DNA from 2 places in the Halomonas sp. THAF5a genome. Region 1 is predicted to be linked to the other one. Evidence: predicted binding sites of a transcription regulator. Region 1 holds the regulator's gene; the other holds the start of a gene.
What was found. Region 1 encodes PhoB, which activates phosphate uptake and scavenging genes when phosphate is short. Its sites were predicted from a motif close to TGTCATANNNNTGTCANA; they were not measured.
Positions count from the first base shown of each region.

Region 2: FIU83_RS02475 (CYTH domain-containing protein) is a predicted target of PhoB. The motif match lies at 12,100-12,117, and genes of this name have one in related genera.

Region 1 is NZ_CP045417.1:3,750,017-3,764,831, forward strand. Features, by position in the region: gene FIU83_RS17130 (FAD-dependent oxidoreductase) at 1-573, opposite strand, end outside; gene FIU83_RS17135 (chorismate lyase) at 734-1,210, shown strand; gene ubiA (4-hydroxybenzoate octaprenyltransferase) at 1,402-2,298, shown strand; gene phoB (phosphate regulon transcriptional regulator PhoB) at 2,399-3,088, shown strand; gene phoR (phosphate regulon sensor histidine kinase PhoR) at 3,090-4,394, shown strand; gene cysZ (sulfate transporter CysZ) at 4,382-5,122, opposite strand; gene phoU (phosphate signaling complex protein PhoU) at 5,205-5,933, opposite strand; gene pstB (phosphate ABC transporter ATP-binding protein PstB) at 5,958-6,776, opposite strand; gene pstA (phosphate ABC transporter permease PstA) at 6,809-8,347, opposite strand; gene FIU83_RS17175 (ABC transporter permease subunit) at 8,358-9,593, opposite strand; gene FIU83_RS17180 (phosphate ABC transporter substrate-binding protein) at 9,662-10,630, opposite strand; gene FIU83_RS17185 (acyl-CoA thioesterase) at 10,804-11,211, shown strand; gene FIU83_RS17190 (TRAP transporter substrate-binding protein) at 11,261-12,349, opposite strand; gene uvrD (DNA helicase II) at 12,490-14,688, opposite strand; gene hexR (transcriptional regulator HexR) at 14,759-14,815, opposite strand, start outside.
Region 2 is NZ_CP045417.1:541,923-556,737, forward strand. Features, by position in the region: gene zipA (cell division protein ZipA) at 1-568, shown strand, start outside; gene ligA (NAD-dependent DNA ligase LigA) at 700-2,745, shown strand; gene FIU83_RS02430 (YheU family protein) at 2,742-3,014, shown strand; gene FIU83_RS02435 (HD domain-containing protein) at 3,125-3,715, opposite strand; gene FIU83_RS02440 (TauD/TfdA family dioxygenase) at 3,712-4,854, opposite strand; gene FIU83_RS02445 (LysR substrate-binding domain-containing protein) at 4,963-5,871, shown strand; gene mnmC (bifunctional tRNA (5-methylaminomethyl-2-thiouridine)(34)-methyltransferase MnmD/FAD-dependent 5-carboxymethylaminomethyl-2-thiouridine(34) oxidoreductase MnmC) at 5,929-7,989, opposite strand; gene FIU83_RS02455 (YciI family protein) at 8,163-8,462, opposite strand; gene FIU83_RS02460 (PHP domain-containing protein) at 8,582-9,481, shown strand; gene FIU83_RS02465 (L-threonylcarbamoyladenylate synthase) at 9,554-10,177, shown strand; gene FIU83_RS02470 (ion transporter) at 10,208-11,125, opposite strand; gene FIU83_RS02475 (CYTH domain-containing protein) at 11,179-12,060, opposite strand; gene FIU83_RS02480 (TIGR00153 family protein) at 12,166-12,846, shown strand; gene FIU83_RS02485 (inorganic phosphate transporter) at 12,920-14,185, shown strand; gene argA (amino-acid N-acetyltransferase) at 14,417-14,815, shown strand, end outside.

The DNA of each region.
Region 1 (14,815 bases):
CAGGGCCTCGGGCAGCAGCCGCGGCAGGGGCGCCGGTTCCGGGGCCACCAGCGCCACCGCATGGCCCCCCGCCGCGAGGTCGTTGGCGAACTCGCAGCCGACCAGGCCGACGCCGATCACCGCCACCCGCGCCGGACGGCCGAGCGCCGCCAGGGCCTCGTGGAAGGCGCGGTAGTCGTCCAGGTCGTTGACGCTGAAGACCCGCCCGGCGACGGCCTCGGGCACCCGGAAGGGCCAGGCCGGGGCCGCCCCGGTGGCCAGCACCAGCTCGCTCCAGGACAGGGTCTCGGCGCCGATGGTCAGGGTCCGGGCCGCGGGGTCGATCGCCTCGACCCGGGTGTGGGGGCGCACCACGGCCTCGAGCTCGTCGGCCACCTCTAGGGCCGAGCGCGCCGCCAGGCGTGCCGGGGGCAGACGCTTGGCGAAGCCGGTGGAGAGCAGCGGCTTGGAGTAGTCGTCGCCGCTGTCGGCGGTGATCAGGGTCATCGGTCGCGCGGGGTCGAGCTGGCGCAGCTGACGCAGCAGGCCGAGCCCCGCCATGCCGGAGCCGATGATGGTCAGGGGGGCGGTCATGGCACTCCTCGAGTCGGGGGCCGGGGCGGCCCGTCACGGAAAAGCGTGTCGACCCGCCATGGTACACTAGCCGCCCTCGAAATCGACGCGGAGAGACACGGTGAGCAACGGCTCGGCACGCGATCCACGCTGGCGCCCCCTGGCGGCGGCACGCCCCGCCATGAGTCCCGACTGGTGGCGCTGGGTGGCGTCCCGCGACTCGCTCACCGCCCGGCTGATCGCCGCCGGGGGCCGGCGGCCCTTCCGGGTCCGCCTGCTGGACCAGCGCCTCGGCCGCCCCCGCCGCGACGAGGCCCTGGCCCTGGGGCTACCCCTCGGGCGCCTGGCCTGGCTGCGCGAGGTGGCGCTCTGCCTGGACGCGCGCCCCTGGGTCATGGCCCGCTCGGTGGTGCCCCTGGATGGGCTGCACGGCCAGCGCCTCGACCGCCTGGGCGAACGCTCCCTGGGCCACTGGCTGTTTCGCCAGCCCGACCTGATCCGCGGGCCCCTGGAGGTCACCGCCGACCCGCTGCCCTTCGAGGCCGTCGACGGTCCCTGGGCGCGCCGCTCGGTGTTTCGCCACCGGCGCTTCGCGGTGCTGGTCCAGGAGTCCTTCCTGGCCACCATGGCGGATGACCTCGGGCTCCCTTCACGCTAGGCTCTGGTCCAGTTTCCGATGCCCCTATCAGGCGGCACCGGGGGCAAGCCGAACAGGAGGTCCTACGCCATGGATGGCGTCGGTAGCGTACAGGGAGGTATTCACAGCGCCTCCTGGTTGGTCCGACACTTCGGGGCTTGTCACCGGTTCAGCCCCACCCCAGACAGCTCAATGACTCTCATGAGGTAGAGATGGACCGTTCGCTGATGCGCCCCACAGGCCTGGCCCGGCTGCCCGACTTCCTGCACCTGACCCGGCTGGACCGCCCCATCGGCACCTGGCTGCTGATGTGGCCCACCCTGTGGGCCCTGTGGGTCGCCGCCGAGGGGCTACCCGGCCGCCGGGTGCTGCTGATCTTCATCGCCGGGGTCTACCTGATGCGCGCCGCCGGCTGCGTGGTCAACGACTACGCCGACCGTCACCTCGACGGCCACGTCAAGCGCACCAAACACCGCCCCCTGGCCACCGGGCGCATCGCCGAGGGGGAGGCCCAGGGGCTCTTCGCGATCCTGGTGATGGCCGCCTTCGTGCTGGTCTGCTTCACCAACCTCTTCACGGTGATGCTCTCGGTGGTGGGAGTGGCGCTGGCCGCCCTCTACCCCTTCATGAAGCGCTACACCCACCTGCCTCAGGTCTTTCTCGGCGCGGCCTTCTCCTGGGCAATCCCCATGGCGTTCGGCGCGGTGCTGGGCTCGGTCCCCCCGGTGGCCTGGCTGCTGTTCGCCGCCAACCTGGCCTGGACGGTGGCCTACGACACCGAGTACGCCATGGTCGACCGCGACGACGACCTGAAGATCGGCATCAAGTCCACCGCGGTGCTGTTCGGCCGCGCCGACCGGCTGATGATCGGCCTGCTGCAGGGCCTGACCCTGGCGCTGCTGGCCTGGGCCGGGGGGCTTCTTGGCCTGGGCGGCTTCTTCTGGCTGGGGCTCGCCGCCATGGCGGCGACCTTCGTGCACCAGCAGCGGCTGATCCGCGAGCGCGACCGCGAGCGCTGCTTCCAGGCCTTCCTCAACAATCACTGGTCGGGCCTTCTGGCCTTCGCCGGCATCGCCCTCTCGCTGTGGCCGGCGGGACCTGGCGGATGAGCAGGGCAGCCGAGCGGGCGACAGCCCCGGCCTGTCACGCTATTGTCATCATCAGGTGTTGTCATCGTCATCGACCTGCCATAGACCATGAGGCTTCGGGATGAGCGCCAAGACCGTACTGATCGTCGACGATGAGGCGCCGATCCGCGAGATGATCGCGGTGGCGCTGGAGATGGCCGACTATCGCGTCCTCGAGGCGGACAGTGCCCAGGCGGCCCACGCCATGGTGGTCGATCACCAGCCCGACCTGGTGCTGCTCGACTGGATGATGCCCGGCACCAGCGGCATCGAGCTGGCCCGTCGCCTCAAGCGTGACGAGGCCACCGCCGACCTGCCGATCATCATGCTCACCGCCAAGGGCGAGGAGGACAACAAGATCCAGGGGCTCGAGGCCGGGGCCGACGACTACATCACCAAGCCCTTCTCGCCCCGGGAGCTGGTGGCGCGGCTCAAGGCCGTGCTGCGCCGCGCCACTCCCCAGGGGGTCGAGGACGCGGTGGAGATCGACGGCCTGGTGCTCGACCCAGTCAGCCATCGGGTCAGCGTCGACGGCCGCTCGCTGGAGATGGGGCCCACCGAGTACCGCCTGCTGCAGTTCTTCATGACCCACCAGGAGCGCGCCTACACCCGCGGCCAGCTGCTCGACCAGGTATGGGGCGGCAACGTCTACGTCGAGGAGCGCACCGTGGACGTGCATATCCGCCGCCTGCGCAAGGCGCTGGGCGAGCCCCACCAGCAGCTGATCCAGACCGTCCGTGGCACCGGTTACCGGTTCTCCGCCAAGGGCTGACGTGGGTCGCCTGTGGAGACGCGAGGGCTGGCGCCTGGCGGCTCTGGTCACCCTCGGTGCCCTGCTCGGCTGGCCCTTCGCCGCCGTGCCGAGCGGCATCGCCGCCGGCATCGCCCTCTGCCTGGCCTTCCACCTGCGCCAGCTCCACGCCCTCTACCAGTGGTTGACCCACCGCCCCCAGGAGGAGCCCCCCGCCGCCAGCGGCCTGTGGGGGGAGCTCTTCGACCGCCTCTACCGCTACCAGAAGAGCCAGCGCCTCACCCAGCAGCGCCTGCGCGCGACCCTGCAGCGCATCCAGGAGTCCTCCGAGGCGATGCGCGACAGCGTGGTGATGCTCGACCGCCACGGCGACCTGGAGTGGTGGAACAGCGCCGCCGAGCAGATGCTCGGCTTCCAGCCCCAGCAGGACCGCGGCCAGCACATCACCAACCTGCTGCGCGATCCGCGCTTCGTCGACTACTTCCACGGCCGCGACTACCGTGAGCCGCTGACCCTGGCCTCGCCCATCGACGAGTCGCGGGTCCTGCAGTTCCAGATCACCCTCTACGGCGACGACGAGCGCCTGGTGATGGCCCGCGACATCACCCGCCTGCACCGCCTGGAGCAGATGCGCCGCGACTTCGTGGCCAACGTCTCCCACGAGCTGAGAACGCCCCTGACGGTGCTCGCCGGCTACCTGGAGACCTACACCGACATGGCCGAGGCGCTGCCGCCTCGGCTGGGCCGCGGCCTGGCGTCGATGCAGGCCCAGACCGAACGCATGCAGAACCTGGTCGACGACCTGCTGCTGCTGTCGCGCCTGGAGATCGACCGGGGCGGCCGCCACGACGGCCCGCTGGACATGGCGGCACTGCTCGAGGCGGTGCGCCGCGACGCCGAGGCGCTCTCCGGCGGGCACCACGTCATCTCGGTGGAGCAGACGGCGGCCGGCGCGCTGATCGGCGACGAGAAGGAGATCCGCAGCGCGCTCTCCAACCTCGCCTTCAATGCCGTGCGCTACTCGGGCGACGGCTGCCATATCGTGCTGCGCTGGCGCCCCCTGGGCGACGGCGCCTGCCTGGAGGTGCAGGACGACGGCGAGGGCATCGACCCGGTGCACCTGCCGCGCCTCACCGAGCGCTTCTACCGCGTCGACAAGGGCCGGAGCACCGCCACCGGCGGCACCGGCCTGGGGCTCGCCATCGTCAAGCACGTGCTGCTGCGCCACGACGCCCGCCTGGAGATCGACTCCCGCCCCGGCCGCGGCGCCACCTTCCGCTGCGTCTTCCCCGCCGGCCGCCTGCAGGCGGCGGCTCAGCGCGCCTGAGGCGTCGCGACGCTGTCCAGGCCGCGGTAGTGGCGGTCCCACATCAGCACGCCGGCGGCCACGGCGCCGGGCAGCAGGAAGAGGTTGGCCAGCGGTAGCCAGGTGATCAGGGTCACCCAGCCGCCGTAGGAGAGGGTCGGCCAGCGGCGGGCGGCGAGCCGGGCGCGCATGTCGCCAAAGCTGACCCTGTTGTTGTCCATCGGGTAGTCGAGGTAGGTGATGGCCATGACCCAGGCCGTGAAGGCCGCCCAAAGCAGCGGCGCGATCAGGTTGAGCACCGGGATCCAGCTCAGCACGAAGAGCAGCGCCATGCGCGGCAGGATATAGGCCAGCTTGACCAGCTCGCGGCCCATGGCGTCCACCGCGGTCTTCGCCAGGCCGCGGTCGTCAAGGGGTGGACGCCCGGTCGCCTCGACCTCGACCCGCGCCGCCAGGAAGCCGTAGAAGGGCGCGGCGATCAGGTGGGTCACCAGGGTGAAGGTGAAGAAGACGATCAGCGTAAGGCTCACCACGAACAGTGGCCAGATCAGCCAGGAGAGCCAGGAGAGCCACTCGGGCACCATGGCCATCCAGCCGTCGAGCCAGCCGCCGAAGTGCCCCAGCACGTAGCCGAGCATGGCGCCGTAGACCAGCAGGTTGACGAGTATCGGCAGGAAGACGTAGCGGCGCAGGCCGCGGGAGTAGACCAGGCGGGTGCCGCGGGTCAGCGCGGTCAGGGCATCGAGCATCCGGACAGTCCTCATCAAGCACGTGAAGGCCGCCGCCCGAGGGGCGGCGGCCTGCGCATTGAGGGTCAAGCGGGGAGCGAGGTCAAGACTTGCGCTCGAAGATGTCCTTGTCGAGGTCCTCGGGGTCGGTGTGGCGGATGTCGAGCCCCTTGACCAGGTAGACGACGTACTCGGCCAGGTTGTTGGCGTGATCGCCGATGCGCTCCAGGGCGCGCAGGATCCACATCACGCTGAGCACCGGCGAGATCGCGCGGGCGTCCTCCATCATGAAGGTCATCAGCGAGCGCATGGCGCTGCCGTACTCGTTGTCGACCTCGTCGTCCTCGTGGACCAGCTTGAGGGCCAGGTCGGTGTCGAGGCGGGCGAAGGAGGTCAGGGCGTCGCGCACCATGCGGCGCACGTGCTCGCTGATCATGCGCACCTCGACGAAGCCGCGGTTGCCGCTGTCGGACTCGATCAGGTCGATGGCGTTGCGGGCGATCTTGCTCGCCTCGTCGCCGATGCGCTCCAGGTCGGAGGCGGCGCGGATCACCGCCAGCACCAGGCGCAGGTCCGAGGCGGTGGGCTGGCGCCGCGCCAGCACCTGGGTGCACTCCTCGTCGATCTTGATCTGCATGTCGTTGACGGCACGGTCGTTGTCGACCACCCGCTGGCCGAGCTCGGAGTCGCGGTCGAGCAGCGCGCCCACGGCGTCCTGGACCTGCTTCTCGACCAGGCCGCCCATGGCCATCAGGTGGGTCTTGAGCTCGTCGAGCTCCTGGTTGAACTGCCGCGAGATATGCTGGCTGTGGATATCGCTGGTAATGTCCATGGGACCTCTCCTTGGGGCCGGCCGTCAGGCCATGCGCCCGGTGATGTAGTTCTCGGTGCGCGCCAGGCGCGGATTGGTGAACAGGGTGTCGGTGGGGGCGTACTCGACCAGCTCCCCCTGCTGCAGGAAGGCGGTGTAGTCGGAGACCCGCGCCGCCTGCTGCATGTTGTGGGTGACCAGCACCAGGGTCAGGTGCGACTTCAGGTTGCGGATCAGCTCCTCGATCTTGAGCGTCGAGATCGGATCCAGCGCCGAGGCCGGCTCGTCGAGCAGCAGCACCTCGGGCCCCACCGCCAGGGTGCGGGCGATCACCAGGCGCTGCTGCTGGCCGCCGGAGAGCGACCAGGCCGAGGCGCGCAGCCGATCCTTCACCTCGTCCCACAGCGCCGCCGAGCGCAGCGACCACTCGATGATGTCGTCGCGCTTGCGCTTGCTGAGCCCGCCCTGCAGGCGCAGCCCGAAGGCCACGTTGTCGTAGATCGACATCGGGAAGGGATTGGGCGACTGGAACACCATGCCCACCCGTCGCCTCAGCTCCGCCACCGCCACCCCGGAGGCATGGATCTCCTCGCCCTCGAGGGTCACCTCGCCTTCGCGCACCACCTCGTCGTTGAGGTCGTGGAGGCGATTGAGCACCCGCAGCAGGGTCGACTTGCCGCAGCCCGAGGGGCCGATGAAGGCGGTGACACGGTGCCGCGGGACCCTCAGCGTGAGGTCCTTGAGCGCCAGCTTGTCGCCATAGGCGAGACTCAGCCCCCGGATGGCCAGGCTGCTGGCCTCGGGGGGAAAGTCGATGATCGCCGCCGGGTCGGGCGACGACCGCTGTTCCTTCACGAGTGGCATCGAGACTCCCGGGTGGCGCCGCGCGTCGGGCCTCATCGACGCACGGGCGCCCCATGACGCGTACTGAGATGATGCCGCAGAAATATTGCGGTCAGGTTAAGCACCAGGATCACCAGCACCAGCAGCAGCGCCGTGGCATAGACCAGCGGCATCGCGGCCTGGACATCGCCGCCGTGGAAGGCGGCATCGAAGATGTGGTAGCCCAGGTGCATGAACTTCCTTTCAAGATGCAGGAAGGGAAAGTCGCCGTCCACCGGCACCTGCGGCGCCAGCTTGGCGACCCCCACCAGCATCAGCGGCGCCACCTCGCCGGCGGCCCGGGCCACGGCCAGGATCACCCCGGTGAGCATGGCCGGGGCGGCCATCGGCAGCACCACCCGGGAGAGCATCTCCAGCCGGGTCGCGCCCAGTGCCAGGGCGCCCTCGCGCTGCTGGTCGGGAATCCGCGCCAGCCCCTCCTCGGTGGCCACGATCACCACCGGCAGGGTCAGCAGCGCCAGGGTCAGCGAGGCCCAGAGCAGCCCGCCGGTGCCGAAGGTCGGCGAGGGCAGCGCCGCCTCGAAGAACCAGGTGTCCAGGCGCCCCCCGATGCCGTAGACGAAGACCCCGAGGCCGAAGACGCCGTAGACGATGGAAGGCACCCCCGCGAGATTGCGCACCGCGATGCGCACCAGCCGCGTCAGCCGGCCCTGGTGGGCCACCTCGTTGAGGTAGATCGCCGCCAGTACGCCGAAGGGCGTCACCAGCAGCGACATCAGCATGACCATCAGCACGGTGCCGAAGATCGCCGGCCAGACGCCGCCGGCGGTGTTGGCCGCCCGCGGCCCCTCGGAGAGGAAGTGCCAGACGCCCTCCCCCCAGGCGGCGAGCTTCTCGAGGGGCGACATGGCGTTGGGACGATAGGCGCCCAGCACCTGCGCCAGCGGCACCCTCAGAGGGGTGCCGTCGGCGGTCGCGAGTTCCAGGCGACCGCCCGTCATGGCCAGCTGGAGCTCGCGCAGCCGGGCGTGGGCCTCCCGGAGCTCGCGCGCCGCCGCGTCGTCGCGTCGCCCGGCCAGCGGCAGGATCACCTCCTCGCGCAGGCGGTCCCGGGCGTCGCGCAGGCGACCAAGCTCGGCCAGGCGCGCCTCCAGGGCCGTCCAGGCGGCCTCCCCTTCGAGGCGCTCTCGTCCCGCGCCCTGCAGCGCCACCAGGCGGCCGATGGCGCGGCCATCGCGGCGCTCCACCACCACCAGATCGGCCGGGTGGCGGACCGCCGCGATGGCCGAGACCCGCACCCAGGCCCAGCGCTCGCCGTCCAGGTCGCGATTGCCGGTGCGATAGAGGCGCTCGAGGCCGTCGTCGTCGGCGAGCGGCACCTCGCGGACCCGTTCGCCGGCGAGCTGGCGGCCATCCTCGAGGGTCACGAGCGCCAGCGGCGACGGCCAGAAGTGACCCAGGCCGCGCACGGTCAACAGCGCCAGCAGCGCCAGCAGCGCCAGCAGCGAGAGCGCGACGCTGCCGGCACAGAGCCAGGCCCCGGCCCCTTCACCGCGGGGCAGGCGCAGCCGGCGAGAGACGACAGCCTTCATGATGCGCTCCTCATGCTCCGCCCCCCAGGCGCCGATAGCGGCGACGCAGGCGGGTGCGCACCAGCTCGGCCAGGGTATTGACCAGGAAGGTAAAGAGGAACAGCGCCAGGGCCGCCAGCAGCAGCAGCTGGTAGTGCACGCCCCCGGGGCCGGCCTCCGGCAGCTCGATGGCGATGGTCGCCGCCAGGGAGCGCAGGCCGTCGAGCGGGTTCAGGGTCATCAGGGCGGCATTGCCGCTCGCCATCAGCACGATCATGGTCTCGCCCACGGCCCGCCCGGCGCCGATCATCACCGCCGAGAAGATCCCCGGCGAGGCGGCGGGCAGCACCACCCGCCAGAGGGTCTGCCAGCGGGTCGCCCCCAGCGCCTGGGCGCCCTCCGCGAGGCTCGACGGCACCCCCGAGAGGGCATCCTCGGCCAGCGCGTAGACGCTCGGCATCACGGCGAAGCCCATCGCCGCGCCGACGATCAGGGCGTTGCGCACGGCGACGTCGAGCCCCAGGCGCACCTCCAGGAAGCGGCGCAGGTCGCCGTCGAACGCCACGGCCTCGAGCCAGGGCGCGAGCCACACGGCAACGGCCAGCACCAGCGCCAGCCAGGGCACCAGCCAGAGCCCGGCCCAGCCCAGCGGCAGCGCCTCACGCCAGGGTGCGGGAAGCCACGCGCGCAGCCCCCCGGCCAGCAGCAGCCCCGGCACCAGCAGCAGCAGGGCGGCGGCGACCTCGGCCAGGTGTCGCTCGACCCAGGGCGCCAGCACCAGGCCGGCGACAAAGCCGACGACCACCCCCGGCAGCGCCTCCATCAGCTCCAGCGTCGGCTTCAGGCGGCTGCGCAGGCGCCGGGACATGAACAGCGACGAGTGGGCCGCCGCGCCCAGCGCCAGGGGCACGGCGATCGCGAGCGCCCAGGCCGCCGCCTCCAGGGTGCCCCAGGCCAGCGGCGCGAGGCTGATCCGCGGCGCCTCGTCCGGCGCCAGGGTGGCCGTGGGCGCCCAGCGATGGCGGGTGCCGTCCTCGGCCGCCTCGCCGCCGCCCTCTCCCCCTCCCCAGAGCGCCTCGGCGGGGATCGCGCTCGCCTCCCCCGAGGGCCAGAACAGCGGCACCACCTCCACCGCCAGGAAGAGCCCGATGGCCAGCAGCGCGGCGATCACGCCGATGCCGCCCGCGGTGATCAGCGCGGTGGCCAGGCGATCGCGCCCCTGACGCAGGCGGCGTCGCACGGCTGTCGGCGGAGGGGAGTCGAGCATGACCGGACCTGTGGGAGACGAGGGCTAACCAAAGAGTACGACAGGGTGATGACAGACGGATGACAGCGTCAGCCGTCGTCGTCCAATGCCAGCGCGCGGCGCTGGCGTCGTCGCTGGGATTCGGTCAGGGCGACGAAGCCGAGCTCCTCGACGATGGCCTGGCCCGCGGGCGAGAGCACCAGGTCGAGGAAGGCCCGCTCCGGGGCCGGCAGCGCCTCGCCCGGCGGCAGGTTGAGGTAGAGATAGAGGTCGCGGGAGAGGGCGTAGTCGCCGCGGCGCACCGCTTCGGGGTCGGGGGCGAGAAGCGCCCCGTCGTCGTCGCGGCGGGCCAGCGCCCGGACGCCCGGCGTCAGGTGATTGAGGCCCGCGTAGCCGATGGCCCGGGGATCCTCGGCCACCGCCGCCACCACCGCCGCCGAGCCGGGATGCTCGTGGATCGCCGGACGGAAGAGGCCGCCGCAGAGCGCGACCCGCCGGAACAGCGCCTGGGTGCCGGAGGCCGCATTGCGGCCGTGGAGGCGGATGCGCCCCTCGGGCCAGTCGAGGCCCAGCGCCTGCCAGTCGCGGATCGCGGCCGGGGCCCCGCAGCGCCGGGTATCCGAGAAGACGGCGTCCAGTTCGCGGCGCCCCAGGCCCGCCAGCGGATTGTGGCGATGCACCACCACCACCAGGGCGTCCCGGGCCACCGTCAGCTCCCGGGGCGGATAGCCATGACGCTCGACGAAGGCGCGACGCTCGGCGTCGCTCATGGGGCGCGACATCGGCCCCAGCCGGGTGGTCCCGGCCACCAGCGCCGGCGGCGCGCTGGCCGAGCCGCTGGCCTGCAGCTGCAGTCGGATGCCGGGGTGGCGGCGCCCCAGCGCCTCGCCCCAGCGCAGCATCAGGCCCGCCATGGTATCGGAGCCCATGGTGCCCAGGGTGCCGACGATCGCCTCGCCGCTGTCCCGATCATCGACCCGGGCCTGCCCCTGGGCCAGGGGCACACAGCAGGCGATCAGCAGCCAGAGGAGCGGACGACGGAAGGGGGCGACAGACATGACGGCTCCTCAAGGCGCGACGGTAAAGAGGACGATAGCGGGAGATCGCGGCCGGCGACAGGATGTCACACCGCCGCGGTGGTGAACGCAGGGCCACGACGTATACCATGGAGCGGCGATACACCCGTCCCCCCCGACGCCCCACAACAACAACGCGAGTCGACACGCCCGCCATGACAGACATCGACGATACCCCCGCGCCCCAGGGTCGATTGACCCTCAAGCTGCTGGCCAGCCGCCAGGATACCAACCTGCACGGCGACATTCCCGGCGGCTGGCTGGTCGCCCGCATGGACGAGGCCGCCGAGGTGGCGGCCGGCCGCGAGGCCCTGGGCCGCACCGCCAACGTGGCCATCGAGGCCATGGATTTCCTCTGCCCGGTGCGGGTGGGCTCCATGGTCAACATCTTCACCCGCGTCAGCGAGATCGGCCACAGCTCGATCAAGATCGATGTGGAGGTGTGGATCCGGGCCCCTCACGAGCGCGATCCCCAGGAGCTGCACAAGGTCACCGAGGCGCGCTTCGTGATGGTCGCCCTGGACGACAACGGGCGGATCCGCGGCGTGCGCCAGCACGACTGACCCGGGCCCCCGCCGCGGGGCGCGGCGAGGGCGGCCGTGCAGGGGCGCCTCAGGCCCCGACCTTCTCCCGGGTCTTCAGGTAGGCGAGCTCGCCCACGTCGGTGAAGCGGCGCACCCTCTGCTGGAACGCCGTGTAGGAGTCGTAGACCCGGCGCGACGTCTCGTCCTTCTCGACCTGCTCGGCGAGGACCTCGCGGGCGGCATCGTGGAGCGCCACCAGCACCTCCTCCGGGAAGGTACGCAGCTGCACACCGTGCTCGTCGACCAGGGTCTCGAGGGCCTCGGCGTTGCGCACCGCGAACTCGCTGATCATCGCCATGTTGGCGGCCATGGCCGCCTCGCTCACCACCGCCTTGAGGTCGTCCGGCAGGGCGTTCCAGGCGTCCAGGTTGACCGTCCCCTCGAGCACCGCGCTGGGCTCGTTCCAGGCCGAGGTGTAGTAGTAGGGCGCCACCTGGTGCAGGCCGAAGGCCAGGTCGTTGTAGGGCCCGACCCAGTCGGCGGCGTCCAGCACGCCGGTCTGCATCGAGGTGAAGATCTCGGCGCCGGGGGTGCTCACGGTGGTCACGCCGATGCGGTTCATCGCCTCGCCGGCGAGCCCCGGCAGGCGAAGCTTGAGACCCTGCATGTCCTCCAGAGAATGAATCTCCTTCTTGAACCAGCCCCCCATCTGGGTGCCGGTGTTGCCCACCGCGAAGGGCTTGAGGTTGTGCTCGGCGTAGAGCTCGTCCCAGAGCGCCTGACCGCCGCCGTGGTAGAGCCAGGCGTTGGTCTCGGTGGTGGTCATGCCGAAGGGCACGGCGGTGAAGAACTGGGCGGCCAGCGTCTTGCCGCGCCAGTAGTAGGAGGCGGAGTGGCCGAGCTGCGCGGTGCCCTGGCCCACCGCGTCGAACACCTCCATGGCCGGGACCAGCTCGCCGGCACCGTGCACGCGGATCTTCATGCGGCCCCCGGACATGCGCTCGATGCGCTCGGCGAAGTCGTTGGCGCCGGTGCCCAGCGCCGGGAAGTTCTTGGGCCAGGAGGTCACCATGTTCCAGGTGATGGTCTCCTGAGCGCTGGCCGTGGCGATGAAGGGGGCGGTGGCGCCGGCGGCGGCACCGACGCCCACGTTCTTGAGAAACTGACGGCGTTGCATGGCGAGCGTGACTCCGTGAGGGGGTGATTCCCGCGGGGAGGCGGGGATGGGGTTGACCGCCCCGGAGTATGCGTCACGGCTGAATTGGCCGGCAAGCGCCGCACCCGGCGGGGCGAGAGGGGTCTGAGGGGTCAGAGGGGTCAGAGGGGCGTCAACTTGGCGAAACCCAGCACCAGCCACTTGTCGCCCTCGCCCTCGAAGCTGACCTGCACCCGGGCGCGCTCGCCTTCCCCCTCGGCGTTGAGGATCACCCCCTCGCCGAAGACCGGATGACTGACCCGCTGGCCCAGCGCCAGCGAGGGCAGGTCGCCGCCGCCGTCGACGCTCTCCTGGCGGGGACCGGGGCGCGAGGCGGTGACCGGCCGCGAGACCTGGCCGCGCAGGCGGACCTCCTCCAGATACTCCTCGGGCAGCTCGCGCAGGAAGCGCGACGCCCGCTGGAAGGTCTCCTTGCCGTGCAGCCGGCGAAGCTCGGCGTGGGTCAGGTAGAGCTTCTGCATCGCCCGGGTCAGGCCCACGTAGCAGAGCCGGCGCTCCTCCTCCAGGCGCCCCGGCTCCTCCATGGACATCTTGTGGGGGAAGAGCCCCTCCTCGATCCCGGCGATGAACACCACCGGGAACTCCAGCCCCTTGGCCGAGTGCAGGGTCATCAGCTGCACGCAGTCCTCGAACTCGTCGGCCTCATGGTCGCCGGCGTTGAGCGCCGCCTCGGAGAGGAAGGCCTCCAGCGCCGCCCCGCCCTCGCCGGCCTCGGGCGGCTCGAAGCTCTCGCCCTGGGTAAAGGCCCTGGCGGCGGTGACCAGCTCCTCGAGGTTCTCGACCCGCGCCTGGCCCTTCTCGCCCTTCTCGCTGCGGTGGTGCTCGATCAGTCCGGAGACGGTGACGACGTGATCGATGATCTCGTGGAGCGCCAGGCCCGCGGTATCGTTGTCGAGCCGCTCGATCAGCTCACTGAAGGCGCGCACGGCCGTGGCGGCGCGCCCCTTCAGCGAGGCGTCGAGCAGCGCATCGTGCAGGGCCTGCCACAGCGAGACCTCGGCCTGGCGGGCGCGGGTGCGCAGCACCTCGACGGTGCGGGTGCCGATGCCCCGGGCCGGCACGTTGATCACCCGCTCGAGCGAGGCGTCGTCGTCGCGGTTGAGCAGCAGGCGCAGGTAGGCCAGGGCGTTCTTGATCTCCAGGCGCTCGTAGAAGCGCTGGCCGCCGTAGATGCGATAGGGCACGCCCTGGCGGATCAGCGTCTCCTCGAGCACCCGGGACTGGGCGTTGGAACGGTAGAGGATGGCGATCTCGCGGCGGTTGACGCCTTCCTCGACCTTCTCCCGGATGGTGTCGACGATGAAGCGCGCCTCGTCCAGGTCGTTGAAGCCCGCGTAGACCGAGATCGGCTCGCCGCGATGGCCGGCGGTCCACAGCTCCTTGCCCATGCGCTCGCTGTTGTGGCGGATCAGGGCGTTGGCGGCGTCGAGGATGGCGCTGGTGGAGCGGTAGTTCTGCTCCAGGCGCACCGTCTTGGTGGCGGGGAACTCCTCCTCGAAGCGGCGGATGTTCTCGATGCGCGCCCCGCGCCAGCCGTAGATCGACTGGTCGTCGTCGCCGACCACGGTCATCGGGGTCGACATGCCGGTGAGCAGCTTGAGCCAGGCGTACTGCAAGGTGTTGGTGTCCTGGAACTCGTCGACCAGCACGTGGCCGAAGCGCTCCCGGTAATGGGCCAGCAGCGCCGGGTTGTCGCGCAAGAGCTCCAGGCTCCTGAGCAGCAGCTCGCCGAAGTCGACCAGCCCGCCACGCTCGCAGGTCAGCTGGTAGCGATCGTAGAGCTCGACCATCTGCGCCATGTAGGCGTCGCCGTGGGCGTCGACCTGGTGGGGGCGCAGCCCCTCCTCCTTGCAGCCGGAGATGAACGACTGCACCTGGCGCGGCGGGAAGCGCTCGTCGTCGATGCTGTGGTCCTTGAGCAGCCGCTTGATCAGGCGCAGCTGGTCGTCGCTGTCGATGATCTGGAAGTGCTGGGGCAGGCGGGCATCCTGCCAGTGGGTGCGCAGCAGGCGATGGGCGATGGAGTGAAAGGTCCCGACCCAGACGTGGCGCAGCGAGATGCCGAGCAGCGCCTCCAGGCGGGTGCGCATCTCGCGGGCCGCCTTGTTGGTGAAGGTCACGGCGAGCAGCGCATAGGGCGAGAGCCCCTCGGCCTGCATCAGCCAGGCGATGCGGTGGACCAGCACCCGGGTCTTGCCGGAGCCGGCCCCGGCCAGCACCAGCATGTTGCCCTGGGGGGCGCTGACGGCCTCGCGCTGGGCCGGGTTCATGTGGTCGAGAATCGCCGTGACGTCGTCCATAGCGCAGGGGTAGCCGGGTCAAAAAATGGAGGCCCAGCTTAGCATATCGCGCTCGGCGCTGGCCGAAGGCCTAGGGCTTCCCCTCCTGCTCCGGGAAGCGCAGCGGGTTGAGGCTCTTCTTCACCGC
Region 2 (14,815 bases), 600 kb from region 1:
GCCCGTCGAGGACGCCGTCGACGAGCGCCCGCCGCGCGACGACGTGGTGCGCGCCCACCCGGTGCTCGAGAAGGCGCTGCGCCATGACGTCAACGCCGAGCACGCCCGCGAGACCCTGAGTCACGCCGAGGAGATCCTGGTGATCAGCGTGATGTCCCGGGACGAGGAGGGCTTCTCGGGTACCGCGCTGCTCGACCTGATGCTGGCCTGCGGGCTGCGCTACGGGCGCGACATGGGAATCTTCCATCGCTTCGAGACCGAGGACCCGGACAGCCGCCTGCAGTTCTCGATGGTCAACGTGGTCAAGCCGGGCACCTTCCCCATCGAGGCCATGGACGACTTCCGCACCCAGGGCATCACCCTGCTGATGCCGCTGCCGGGGGCCAGCGACACCGCGGCGGCCTTCGAGGCCATGGTCGAGACCGCCATGGTCATCGTTCGCCACCTGGGGGGCGTGCTGAAGGACGAGCACCAGAGCGTGATGACCGCCCAGACCGTGGAGTTCGCCCGCCAGCGGGTGCAGGAGTTCGAGCGCCGCAACCGCCTCAACCGCTACCAGGCCAACTAGTCGCCGGCACCCCGGCGGCGATCGAGACGCCCCCCGACGGCATCCCGTCGGGGGGCGTTGCTTTGGTAAGCTAGCGCCCACCGGCTTCGCGGATCGAAGCCCTCGCCATCGATCGAGACCCAGATTGCCCCATGAGCCAGACCGATCCATCGATTCAGGAAGAGGCGACGCGCCTGCGCGCCGAGCTCGACGACGCCAACTACCGCTACTACGTGCTCGACGAGCCGCGCATGACCGACGCCGACTACGACCGCCGGCTGCGCCGCCTGCAGGAGATCGAGGCCGCGCATCCCGACCTGGCGACCGCCGACTCCCCCACCCAGCGGGTCGGGGCCGCGCCGGCGGCGGGCTTCCCCGAGGTGGCCCACGCCGTGCCGATGCTCTCCCTGGACAACGCCTTCAACGAGGAGGAGATCAAGGCCTTCGTGCGCCGCGTCGCCGACCGCCTCGAGTCCCATGGCGAGCCGCTGGCCTTCTGCTGCGAGCCCAAGCTCGACGGCGCCGCCGTCTCGCTGGTCTATGAACACGGTGAGCTGATCGCCGGGGTCACCCGGGGGGACGGCCGCACCGGCGAGGGGATCACTTCCAACCTGCGCACCCTGCGTTCCATCCCGCTCAAGCTGCGCGGCGACGACCCGCCCGCGCTGCTCGAGGTGCGCGGCGAGGTGATCATCAGCCACGCGGGCTTCGAGGCGCTGAACGACCGGGCGCGGGAGGAGGAGACCAAGGTGTTCGCCAATCCGCGCAACGCCGCCGCCGGCAGCCTGCGCCAGCTCGATCCCCGGATCACCGCCACCCGGCCGCTGGAGTTCAGCGCCTACCAGGTGGCGCGTCTCGAGCCGGAGCCGGGCGACGCCAGCCACAGTGAGCTGATGGCGCGGCTCGGCGACCTGGGCTTTCGCACCAGCCAGGAGCTCGCCGTCGTGGAGGGCGCCGAGGGCATCATCGACTACTGCCGCGCCCTCGGCGAGAAGCGCGACCGCCTCGGCTACGACATCGACGGCGTGGTGATCAAGGTCGACGACCTGCGCCTGCAGCGCGAGCTGGGCTTCGTCGCCCGCGCCCCGCGCTGGGCGGTCGCCTTCAAGTTTCCCGCCCAGGAGGAGACCACCCGGCTCAACGATGTGGAGTTCCAGGTCGGGCGCACCGGGGCGATCACCCCGGTGGCGCGGCTCGAGCCGGTCTCGGTGGCCGGGGTCACCGTCTCCAACGCGACCCTGCACAACGCCGACGAGATCGCCCGGCTCGACGTGAGGATCGGCGATACCGTGGCGATCCGCCGGGCCGGCGACGTCATCCCCCAGGTGGTGCGGGTTCTCACCGAACGCCGCCCTGTCGACGCCGAGACGATTGTCTTCCCCGACCACTGCCCGGCCTGCGGCTCCGAGATCGAGCACCTCGAGGGCGAGGTGGTGGCGCGCTGCTCCGGCGGGCTCTACTGCCCCGCCCAACGCAAGGAGGCCCTCAAGCACTTCGCCTCGCGCCGCGCGCTGGATATCGATGGCCTGGGCGAGAAGCTGATCGAGGCGCTGGTGGAGCGCGAGTGGGTGAGCACCCCGGCGGATCTGTTCCGGCTCGAGGCCGAACGCCTCGCCACGCTTCCGCGGATGGGCAAGAAGTCCTCCGAGAACCTGGTGGCGGCCCTCGACAAGGCCCGGCAGACGACGCTTGGCCGCTTCATCTTCGCCCTGGGCATCCGCGAGGTGGGCGAGGCCACCGCCGCCCACCTGGCCCGCCACTTCGGCAGCCTGGAGGCGCTGATGGGGGCCGACGTGCCCGCCCTGGAGGCGGTGGATGACGTGGGACCCATCGTCGCGGCCCACGTTCACACCTTCTTCCAGCAGCCGCACAACCGCGAGACCATCGAGGACCTGCTGGCCTGCGGTCTGACCTGGGAGGAGGAGCGTGTCGGCGAGCGCCCCCAGCCCCTGGCCGGCCAGAGCTGGGTGCTCACCGGGACGCTCGAGAGCATGACCCGGGACCAGGGCAAGGCGCGCCTCCAGGCGCTGGGGGCCAAGGTGGCCGGCAGCGTCTCGAGGAAGACCGCCTGCGTGGTGGCCGGCGACGCCGCCGGCAGCAAGCGAGAGAAGGCCGAGCAGATGGGGGTGCCGGTCATCGACGAAGAGACATTTCTGCAACGCCTGGAGCGCTGGGAACAGGGAGAGTCCGATTCATGAACGGTGATCGCTTTATCGAGGTGCCCTACCGCATGCTGCCGCCGGAGACCCTGGATGGCCTGCTGGAGGCCTTCGTCACCCGCCAGGGCTACGACACCACCGACACCGGCGAGGGCATGCGCGGCTGGGTCGGCCAGCTCAAGGGCCAGCTCGAGCGCGGCGAGTTGCTGATCGCCCACGACCTCGAGACCGAGTCCACCGAGGTGATGACCCTGGTCCAGTGGCGCGCCTTAGGCCGCGACCTGGCCGATGACGAGGAGGAAGGCTGATGCCGCCGAGGCGCGGCGAGCGCGTCAGCCCGGCATGAAAAACGGCGCCCCGAGGGGCGCCGTTTCGGTGGGCCGAGGCGCGGTCGCCGGGGCTGGCGCCGCCCGCTGCCTCACAGGTGGTGGCGGGCGCTCTCGTCGCCGACGACCGACGGGGCGAAGGCCGGGCGGCTGAAGATGCGCCGCACCATGGGCGCGAAGTGCTCGAGCGACCGGGTCGGGTAGTCCGGGTCGAAGGACGCCTGATCCCAGCGCTCGCAGAAGTCGACGCAGCGCTGGTACCAGGGATGGCCCTCGTAGCGGTCCCGCTCCAGCGGGTCGCCGCCGAAGTGGTGGATGTAGTAGTAGTTCTGGAACAGCCCGTGGTGCTCGATGATCCAGGTCACCTCGGCCCGCACATAGGGGCGGATGATCGAGGCGGCGTACTGGGAGTGGTTGTGGGGCGCCAGGTCGTCGCCGAGGTCGTGGATCAGCGCCGCCACGATCATCTCCTCGTCCTCGCCGTCGTCCTCGGCGCGGGTGGCGGACTGCAGCACGTGCTCGAGCCGCGAGACCCGGTAGCCGGAGAGGGTGTTCTCCAGCGCCTTGAGGGCCTCGAGGATGCGTTCGGGCAGCGCCTCGACGAAGCGTTCCTCGAGCTCGCCGAGCAGCTCGTAGTCGGCCTTGGTGCCGTCCTTCATCTGGGTGAACGATACGGTAGTCATGCGGCGGTCACGCTCTCGTTGGTCGCGGTGGCTTGTTGGGCGCGCTCCTGCTTGACGATTGCCCGGTAGTGGCCGGTGGGGCCGTCACGGTCGATGTAGCAGCCCTGCAGGTGGCGGAAGCCCTCGTTCTGGTCGTAGGAGGTGCGGCCGTGCAGCACCCGGTTGTTGTCGAACATCATCAGCTCGCCGTCGCCCAGCGGGAACTGGATCTCGTAGTCCGGGTGGGAGAACAGCTCGCCGAGGCGGCGGCGGGCGCGGTGAAAGGCCTTGGTGCTGTGCTCGTCCATCAGCGGCAGGTAGTCCAGGCGCGGACTGTAGTGCACGCCGTCCATCTTGCCCATGGCATCGAGGTGGATCATCGGCCGGCGCTCGATCAGCTCGACCCCGTCGTCGATGAAGCGGAAGCGCACCGGCACGGTGGCCAGCAGGTGATAGCCCTCCGGGTCCTCGGCGCGCAGCTGCTCGGCGACGGCCAGGCTGTCGACCAGCGTCGACAGGCCACCGGTGGTCTCGTTGGTCAGGCAGTGCAGCAGCTGGATACCGGGGACCGGGTCGCGATAGGGATTGTCGGTGTGCGGCGCCAGCGGCACGCTGCGATAGGCCAGGTCGTTGGACTCGGGGCGCGAGCAGACCTCGAAGTACTTGCCGAAGTTGGTCGAGCGCACGTGGCCGAAGGTCTCGCCGACCTCGACCAGGCGCGCGCCGTCGGTGGGCACGTTCCTGAGGATGATCACCCCGTGGCGCAGGTAGGTCTCGAGGGCCTCGCGGAAGGCGTCGTGATCCGAGAGCGCCTGCCAGTCGCGGGTGATGGAGGCGAAGTCGATGTCGCTGGTCCAGGGCCGCGGGGTGGGCAGGCCGTCCTCGTGATCGAAGTCGTCGGCGAAGTGGCGCAGGTCATAGCGCCCGCTGTGGCCGTCGCTGAAGGTCAGCCGCGCCCAGTGGCCGCCGAGAGGCTCGGCCGCCACCAGGGTCAGCTCCGGGTCGAGCCGGTGCGGGTTGAACAGCCGCTGCTGGGTGGGGCCGTCGAGGCTCTCCGGTTCCTGGCAGCGCTCGCGAAGCCACAGGGCCGGCAGCTCGGTGCGGGTGCCGGAGGCATCGGTGGCGAAGACCTTGGCGGGGGATTCTTGGACGTGAAACATGGGGTCTGACATCATCTTGGCCCTGACGAAACGTGTGGGCCGGCATTCTACGCATCGGCCAGGCGCCAGGTAGGCGCGCCCATCTTATGCCTCCCATAGAGTTGCCTTATGGCCGACACCGACGACGCACTGCCCAGCCTCAAGGCGTTGATCGCCTTCGAAACCACCCTGCGCCTCGGCTCGCTGACCGCAGCGGCCAGGGCGCTGGGCGCCACCCAGCCGGCGATCTCCCAGCGCATCCGCGGTCTCGAGGGCCAGGTGGGGCTGGTGCTCTTCGAACGCAGCGGCGCCGGCCTGGCGCCGACCCGGGAGGCGCTGCGCTACTACGACGAGATCGCGCCGGCGCTCAAGCGCCTCACCGGCGCCACCCGCGAGCTGCGGGCGCGGGCGCGCTCGACCCGGCCCCGGGTGCTGATCGCCGCCAACTTCGGCTTCGCCCACCTGTGGCTGCTGCCCAGGCTCGCCCGGCTCGAGGCGGCCTTCCCCCGGGTGGAGATCGAGGTGCTGGCGGTCGACCGGGACGATCAGGATCACCTGGCCGATATCGCCATCCACTGCGATCGCGAGAGCGAGCCGGGCGATCTCTTCACCCCCGAGGAGGTGTTTCCGGTCTGCAGCCCCGCCTTCGCCGCCGCGCACGGAATCGAGGCGGGGGATGGCCCGGAACGCTGGATGGCGCTGCCGCTGCTGCACATGGACGAGCGCAATTCGCGCTGGATCGACTGGCGCGAGTGGTGTGCGCTGGCGGGGGTGCCGTTCGAGGAAGAGGGGGCGGTGTTCCGCTACAACAACTATCCGCTGCTGATCAATGCGGCCCAGGCCGGCAAGGGCATCGCGCTTGGCTGGGATCTGCTGGTCGAGGAGGCGCTCGGAGACGGTAGCCTGATCCCGCTGGCGCCGCCGATCCGCCGCGAGAGCCACGGCTATATCCTGCGCACCCGCTATGCCCACAGCGCCCTGATCGGCGAGATCATTCGCTGGGTGACCGCGGAGATCGAGCGCCGCGAGCCGGCCTAGGCCGCGCGCCTTGCCCTGGCGTGACCGCGGCGCCAGGCCGCGGCGGGCGCCACCGTGTCAGCGCCCCTGGCCCCTGATCAGGTCGCGGATCACGCGTCGCCCGGGATGCAGATGGTCGGCCAGCGGTGCCTCCAGCGGCAGCGGTTCGTCGCAGAGGCGCGAGGCGATCAGCTCAGCGGTGAGCGGCGCGCTGGAAAGGCCGCGGGAGCCATGGGCGGCGCTGATCCACAGCCCCGGGTGATGGCGGCCCGGCGTCGCCGGGATCCGGGTGGCGTCCTTGGCCATGGCGGCATAGTCGTGGCGCCAGGCCTCGGCGTCGGGCACCGGGCCGGCGTAGGGCGACTTGTCGGGGCTCGCCGCGCGCACCGCGGCGCGCCCGCCCAGCGCCGCCGGCGAGAGATCGGCGCCGGCCTCGGCCAGCGCGGCGGGATAGCCGGGCAGGGTGCGCTCGAGCTCCTCGAGGTTGAAGGCGTGATCGGCCTCGCGGGCGGTGGCGTCGGCGTCGTTGGGCGCGAAGCTGGCGCCGAAGGTCAGTTGGCCGTTCAGCGGCGGCATGGCGTAGCCGCCGGCGCACACCACCCGCGCCGGCGCGGGGGCGCCTGGCGGCAGCGTCAGCCGCGAGATCTGCCCGCGCACCGGCTGCAGGGGCAGGGCGGCGGTCTGATCGAAGCCGTTGGAGGCGGTCGCCGCGGCGATCACCACCTGATCGACCTCAATCGTGTGCTCTTCGTTTTTACCCCCGCCATCGTCGCCTGACAGCGTCAGCCGCCAGCCGCCGTTCTCGTCCTCTTCCGCGATGGGCGAGAGCCCGCGCACCTCGCCCCGGACGGCGCTCACGCCGTCGCTCGCCGCCAGCCGGCGGCACAGCGCATCCGGACGCACCCAGCCGGCCAGGGGATAGTCGAGCCCGCCGTGGGGCAGGTCGAGCCCGGCGAGCCGGCCGGCTTCCTCGGCGTCGACGCCGCGCACCACGCTCGTCGGCAGCGGATGGTTGGCCAGGAAGCGGGCCTGGCGGCGCGCCTCGCGCTCGCCGGTGGCCAGCTGCAGCACGCCGCCGGGCGACCACAGCGCCTGGTCGGGGTCCAGCGCCTCGAGCCAGCGTCGGGCATGCAGCAGCCCGGCCAGGTAGGCGCGGCTCTGCAGGTTGGTGTCGGCGGCGAGCTTCACGTAGAGCGCGCCCTGGGCGTTGCCCGAGGCGCCGGCGCCGGGGCCCTCGCGGTCGATCAGCGTCACCGCCACGCCGCGACGGGCCAGGGCGGCGGCCACGGTGGTGCCGGCGAGTCCGGCGCCGATCACCGCCACGCGGCGGGCCGGTCGCGCCGCGGGCGGCGTGAACCAGGGCGTGGCGCGGCGGCGTTCGTCCGCCGGGGGCGTCTCGATCTCGCCGGCCAGCATCTCGCGCTTGCGGCCGAAGCCCGGCACCTTGCGCCAGGCGAAGCCGGCGGCCCTGAGGCCGCGCTTGACCACCCCGGCGCAGGTGAAGGTGGCGAAGGTGGCGCCCGGGCGCGAGCGCGCGGCCATGGCGGCGAACAGCGCGTCGTGCCACATCTCGGGATTCTTCGACGGCGCGAAGCCGTCCAGGAACCAGGCGTCCACGGCGCCGTCGAGCAGCGCCAGGCGCTCGGTGGTGTCGCCGAAGTGCAGGTCCAGGGTCACGCGGCGGTCGAGCCACAGGCGATGCACGCCGGCCACCGGCTCCGGCCACTGGGCCACCAGCGCGGCGGCGCGCTCGGCCAGGTCCGGCCAGGCGGCGAGCGCCCGGGCCAGGTCATCGCGGGCGAGCGGAAACTTCTCGGTGGAGACCAGGTGCAGCCGCGCCGCCGCCGGGGCGTGGGCGTCGAAGCAGGCCCAGGCGCAGAGCATGTTGAGACCGGTGCCGAAGCCGGTCTCGCCGATGACGAAGGGGCGCGTCGCCTGCCACTCCCGGAAGCGTTCGGGCAGGCGATTGGCGGCCAGGAAGACGTGCTCGGTCTCGGCACGGCCGTCATGACGCGAGAAATAGACGTCGTCGAAGGCGCTGGAGTGAGGGGCGCTCTCGCCGCTGTCGTCCTGGCGCCAGTCGAGGCGGGCGGTCTGAAGGCCGGCGAGCGGCGGCAGGGCGTCGGGGGCAGCGGTCACGGCGGGGCTCCGGTCGGTCCGGTCTCGGGGCAGAGGGGGTGATCAAGGTTTGATCGATGCCGCCGCGGCGGCCCGGCATCGGGGCTGGCGCAAGGCGTCCGCGGCGTTTCAACAGGCTTGTCCACAGCAGCTGTGGGAAACCGGCTGTGGACAAGACAAGCGGTGGGCGAGGGTCAGGGCAGGACCTTCTTGAACGGCTTCACGGTCGCCCGGGCGTAGACGCCGGCGATCATGTAGGGGTCGGCATCGGCCCAGGCCTGGGCGCTCTCGAGGCTCTCGAACTCGGCGACCACCAGGCTCCCCGTGAAGCCGGCCTCGCCCGGGTCGTTGCTGTCGATGGCCGGGTGCGGGCCGGCCAGCACCAGGCGGCCCTCGTCGCGCAGCGCCTCGAGGCGAGCCAGGTGATCCGGACGGGCGGCCAGGCGCCGTTCCAGGCTGTCGTTCACATCTTCACTGATGATGGCGTAGAGCATCGCGGTTCTTCCTCGGTGGTGGGCGGCTCGCGCCGCGGGGCCGATGGCCTCGACATTGACCGTCACCGGCCGCGCGAGCACCATGTCGGGATATTCTGACAAAGTCACCTGCCGGCGTCATGCCCATGACCGCACCTCCCGCCCGATTCGAGGGCGACCCCCACAGCGTCGACCTGCACATGCACTCCACGGCCTCCGACGGCGCCCTGCCGCCGGCCGAGGTGGTAGCTCTGTGCCGGGCCAAGGGCGTGACCCTGATGGCGCTGACCGATCACGACACCGTGGACGGCATCGAGGCGGCCCAGGCCGCCGCTCGCGAGCAGGGCATCGGCCTGATTCCCGGCACCGAGCTCTCGACCCAGTGGCGCGGCATCAACATCCACGTGGTGGGCCTGCTGCCCGAGGGACCGAAGGGCGACTTGGTGGCGGGGCTCGCCGCCCAGGCCGAGGCCCGGGAGCAGCGCTCCCTCCGCATCGCCGAGCGGCTCGAGAAGATCGGCCTGACGGACGCCCTGGCCCGGGCCCGGGAGCAGGCCGGGAGCGAGCGCCCGCTGGGGCGGCCCGACTTCGCCCGGGCGCTGGTCGCGGCGGGGCTGGTGCCCGACATCGGCACCGCATTCAAGAAGCACCTCGGCAACGGCAAGGCCGGCGACATCAAGGCCCACTGGCCCTTTCTCGCCACGGCGGTGGCCTGGATCCTCGACGCCGGCGGGGTGGCGGTGCTCGCCCATCCGCTGCGCCACGGCCTGACCCGGCGCAAGCGCGGGCTGCTGCTCGACGACTTCGCCGCCGCCGGCGGCCAGGCCGCGGAGCTGGTCAGCGGCTTCCAGAACCCCGACGTGACCCGCGACCTGGCGCGCCAGCTCCAGGAGCGCGATCTCTACGGGTCGGTGGGCAGCGACTTCCACTTCCCCGGCGGCCACCTGGCCCCGGGCAGCATGAGCCCGGTGCCGCGCACCGCCACGCCACCGGTCTGGACCCACCCGCGCCTGGCTGGCCTCGTCGCGACCGCCGGCTGAGCGCGGCCGAGTCCGGCGGTGCGTGGTATCGTGGCGCTACGCCATTTCCGGTCACCGAACAGGGAGCTCGCGATGAGCCAGTTCTTCCAGATCCACCCGGACAATCCCCAGAAGCGCCTGATCGACCAGGCGATCCAGATCATCCGCCGCGGCGGGGTGATCGCCTACCCGACCGACTCCGGCTATGCCCTGGGCTGCCACCTGGGCGACAAGAAGGCCATCGAGAAGATCAAGTGGCTGCGCTCGCTGGACGACAAGCACAACTTCACCCTGGTCTGCTCGGATCTCTCCGAGATCGGCACCTACGCCAAGGTGGACAACACGGTCTTCCGGCTGCTGAAGGCGCACACCCCCGGGGCCTACACCTTCATCCTCGACGCCACCACCGAGGTGCCGCGGCTGCTGCTGCACCCCAAGCGCCGCTCCATCGGCGTGCGGGTGCCGGACCACCAGATCACCCGGGCCCTGCTCGAGGCGCTGGGCGAGCCGTTGATGAGCGTGACCCTGATCCCGGTGGGTGAGGAGCTGCCGATGACCGACGCCGAGGAGATCCGGGAGCGCTTCGGCGCCCATCTCGACCTGATCATCGACGGCGGCGCCTGTCACCTGGAGGCGACCAGCGTGATCGACCTGCGTGACCTGCCGCCCACCGTGGTGCGCGAGGGGCGCGGCGACGTCGCCCCCTTCCAGGTCTGACGCCCGGCCAGGCCCCACGGCGCCGCCGGCTCAGCGCGGCGGCGTCGACGTCCCGTCGTCCTCCTCCTCGTCCGTGTCCGTCCGGGCCTGTTCGGCCAGGCGCGGGTCGGGCGTGTCCTCGTCCAGCCAGGTGCCGCAGCGCAGGCAGTAGCGGGCGCGCTGCTCGTGGCGGTCATGGCCGCAGCCCGGGCAGGCCTCGTCGGAGTAGCGGTCGGCGCGGATCGAGCGGATCACCTCGGCGGAGAAGACCCCCGTGGGCACCGCGATGATCGAGTAGCCGATCAGCATCACCATCACCGAGATCGCCTGGCCCAGCGGGGTGACCGGGGTGATGTCGCCGTAGCCCACCGTGGTCAGGGTGACCACGGCCCAGTAGATCGCCTTGGGGATGCTGGTGAAGCCGGCCTCCTCGGGCTCGATCAGGTAGACGAGCGAGGCGAAGATGGTCACCAGCATGAAGACGGTGAACAGGAACAGGAAGATCTGGTGGCCGCTGCGCTTGAGGGCGTCGACCAGCAGCCGCCCCTCGCCGACGAACTCCATCAGCCGCAGCACCCGGAAGATGCGCAGGGTGCGCAGCAGGCGCACCACCACCAGCGACTGGGCGCCGGGCAGCACCAGGGCCAGCCAGGTGGGCAGGATCGCCACCAGGTCGATGATGCCGTAGAAGCTCTTGAGGTACTGCAGCGGGCGCTCGAGGCAGTAGAGGCGCACCGCGAGCTCGAGGGTGAAGGCGAGGGTGAAGCCCCACTCGATCCAGTAGAAGAGCGCCGCGTGGCCGGCGCGCAGGCTCGCGATGCTCTCCAGCATCACCACCAGTACGCTGGCCAGTATCGCCCCGATCAGGGCGATGTCGAAGCCCTTGGCCAGCGGGGTGTCGGATTCGAAGATGATCTGGAAGACCCGGGTGCGCAAGCCTTCGCCCGCGGGCTTGGGGAGGTAGTTCACGAGCGTCGTCCTTGTGGTGGCGAACCGGGCCTGTCGGGCGGGGGCGGCGCGGCTCAGCTCAGCTCGGCGTCGCCCGGCAGCCGGCGGGCCAGGCGCAGCATGCGCCGCCCGAAGGCCGGGGTCAGCCAGGGCTCGGCCGAGAGGGCCTCGGCGAGCGCGCGGGCGTCGCCGTCTCCCTCGGCATCATCGCCCAGTTCCGCCAGCCGTTGGAAGGCCCGGCGCGCCTCGCGCCGCCAGGCCTCGTCGCTGCTGTCCGCCAGGGCATCCAGTGCCGCGGTGGCGCGATGCAGCCAGCCGGCGGGGGAGGCGGCCTCGGGCAGGGCGCGCGCGCCCTCGAGCAGGGCGCCGCCGCGGGCCGCCTTGCTGGTGTCCGAGGGGCGCAGGGCGACCCGGTCGGCTAGGGCCTCGGCCAGCGACCAGAGCGCCTCGGGCTCGCCCGCCTTGAGCTCGAGCTCCAGCTCGCGGATCGCCACGACCCGCTCGCCGGCCCGGATCTCGCCGATGTCCAGGGCGAGCTCGATGGTCGCCCCCGCGTGCTCGAGCCACCAGGTCTCCCGGGCGAAATCGGTGGCGAAGCGCGGCGCCAGGCGCTCGAGCAGGCCCGCCTCGCACCCGGCCAGGGGCGGCAGGGCCGCGAGCCCCGCCAGGTCGAGGCCGGGGCCCGGCACCTCCCACTCCCACTCGCCGCGGGTCGAGAGTCCTCCGCCGCCCTGGCCGCGGGTCTTCAGGGTCTGCAGCAGGCGGCCGTCGACGCGGCGCAGGCGCAGCGCCATGCGCGCGTCCTCCAGGTCGCCCTCGGGGGTGTCGAAGTAGGTATTGCCCAGCTGGGCAAGGGTCGGCGTCACTCCGACCAGGCGCGGATGGTGCCGCAGGGCCTCGGCGCCCTCGTGCTCCGTGTCGCCCAGGGCGAGCTTGAGTTCGATCTCGTGTGCCATCGGGAGTGCCACCTCGGTTCGATGAATATTGGATGAATTTGTCATGACGCTGGCAGTGTCAGTCACTATACTGACGCCGCCATTTTTCCAGGTTCATAGATGCCCATGGTGACATCCAATCCCTTCTCCGCGATGTTCGGCCGCTCGCCATTCCATCCGCTGCTGGCCCACATCGTCAAGGCCAACGCCTGTGCCGACGCGCTGCTGCCCTTCTTCGAAGCGACCCTCGAAGGCGACTGGGACACCGCCGAGCAGCATCGCGAGACCATCACCCGCCTCGAGCACGAGGCCGATGAGCTCAAGACCGAGCTGCGCCTCAACCTGCCCAACACCATGTTCCTGCCGGTCTCGCGCTCCGACCTGCTCGACCTGATCAGCGTGCAGGACAAGATCGCCAACAAGGTCCGCGACATCACCGGCATCATGCTCGGGCGTCGCATGCAGGTGCCCGAGGAGCTGGCCCAGCCGATGCGCGACTACATGCGCACCTCGGTGGCCTGCGTGGCCCAGGCGCGCCACGCCCTCGAGGAGCTCAAGGATCTGCTCGAGTCCGGCTTCGGCCGCAACGTCTCCGACGTGATGCAGAAGCTGATCCGCGAGCTGCACGTGCTCGAGCAGCAGGCCGACAGCCAGCAGGTGGCGATCCGCCGCCAGCTCTTCGAGCTCGAGGATCGCCTGCCGCCGGTGGACGTGATGTTCCTCTACAAGATCATCGACTGGGTGGGCGAGCTCTCCGACCGCGCCGAGCGCGTCGGCAGCCGACTGCAGATCATGACGGCCAACTGAACGCGGCGGCCCCGGCGATCCCGGGGCTGCGTTGTTTCGCTCTTCTTCTGACCGCAACAAGGGAACGCTCCCTATGTCGATCATTGCGCAGCACGGCGAGATCTTCATCATCCTCGCCTGTCTCTTCGGCTTCTTCATGGCCTGGGGCGTCGGCGCCAACGACGTGGCCAACGCCATGGGCACCTCGGTGGGCTCCCGAGCCATCACCATCAAGCAGGCGATCATCATCGCCGTGATCTTCGAGTTTCTCGGTGCCTGGCTCGCCGGCGGCGAGGTCACCAACACCATCCGCAAGGGCATCATCGATCCCGAGCTGCTGAAGGAGGACCCCCAGCTGCTGGTCTACGGCATGCTGGCGGCGCTGCTCGCGGCGGCCACCTGGCTGCTGGTCGCCTCCATGAAGGGCTGGCCGGTCTCCACTACCCACTCCATCGTCGGCGCCATCGTCGGCTTCTCGGTGGCGGGCCTCGGCGCCGCCGCGGTGGACTGGGGCGCGGTGGGCACCATCGCCGCCAGCTGGGTGGTCTCGCCGCTGCTCTCCGGCACCATCGCCTTCACGCTCTTCAAGTCGGTCCAGCACCTGATCTTCGAGGCCCAGGACCCCTTCGCCGCGGCCAAGCGCTACGTGCCGATGTACATCTTCCTGGTCGGCTTCGCGGTGACCATGGTGACCCTCACCAAGGGCCTCAAGCACGTCGGCCTGGACCTCGGCTTCGGCACCAGCCTGCTGCTCGCCATCCTCGCCGGCCTGCTGATCGCGGCGCTGGGCGTGTTCATGGAGCGTCGCGTCAAGGCCGCCAGTCGCCAGGCCGACCACTTCGGCTTCACCGGGGTGGAGCGGGTCTTCGGCGTGCTGATGATCTTCACCGCCTGCGCCATGGCCTTCGCCCACGGCTCCAACGACGTGGCCAACGCCGTGGGGCCGCTGGCGGCGGTGATCAGCGTGGTGCAATCCGGCGGCAAGGTCGAGGGCGCCGCCCTGGTGCCCTGGTGGGTGCTGGTGCTGGGCGGCGGCGGCATCGTCGTCGGCCTGGTCACCTACGGCCACAAGGTCATCGCCACCGTGGGCACCGGCATCACCGAGCTGACCCCGAGCCGCGGCTTCGCCGCCACCCTGGCGGCCGCCACCACCGTGGTGCTGGCCTCGGGCACCGGCCTGCCGATCTCCACCACCCATACCCTGGTCGGGGCGGTGCTCGGCGTGGGCCTGGCCCGCGGCATGGCGGCGCTCAACCTGCGGGTCATCGGCACCATCGCCATGTCGTGGCTGATCACGCTGCCGGCGGGCGCGGGTCTCGCGATCCTGTTCTTCTTCACTCTGAAGGGCATGTTCGGCTAAGCGCCGAGCGACACGCGCCGAGCGACAAGCCACCCCGAAGGCCTCGGCCTTCGGGGTTTCTTTTGCCGCGGCTGATGCCAGGCTGGCGCTTGGCCGCTTGGCCGCTTGGCCGCTTGGCCGCTTGGCCGCTTGGCCGCTTGGCCGCTTGGCCGCTTGCCGGTGCCGCCGTATTTATGGCTCTGATATAGTAGTTCCGACCCTCCCTCGTTCACCTGCTGCCGGAGCGCGGCCTTGGATACTCGTTTCCCCTTCGTCGACTGGTTTCGCAACTCCTCGCCCTACATCAACGCCCATCGGGGACGCACCTTCGTCATCCTGATCGAGGGGGAGGCCATGGCGAGCGGCCGAGGCGAGCAGCTGATCCAGGACCTGGCGCTGCTGCACACCCTGGGCGTGCGGCTGGTGGTGGTGTTCGGCATTCGTCCCCAGGTGCAGCAGGCCCTCGACGAGGACGGCATCGTGCCGACCCGCCATCGCGGGCGCTGGGTGGCCGACGAGGCGATCATGGCGCGGGTCGAGCGTATCGCCGCCGAGCAGCGGCTGTGGCTCGAGGCGCGACTCTCCCCCGGGCTGCCCAATACGCCCCTGCACGGCATCGAGATGACCGTGGTCTCCGGCAACCTGGTGATG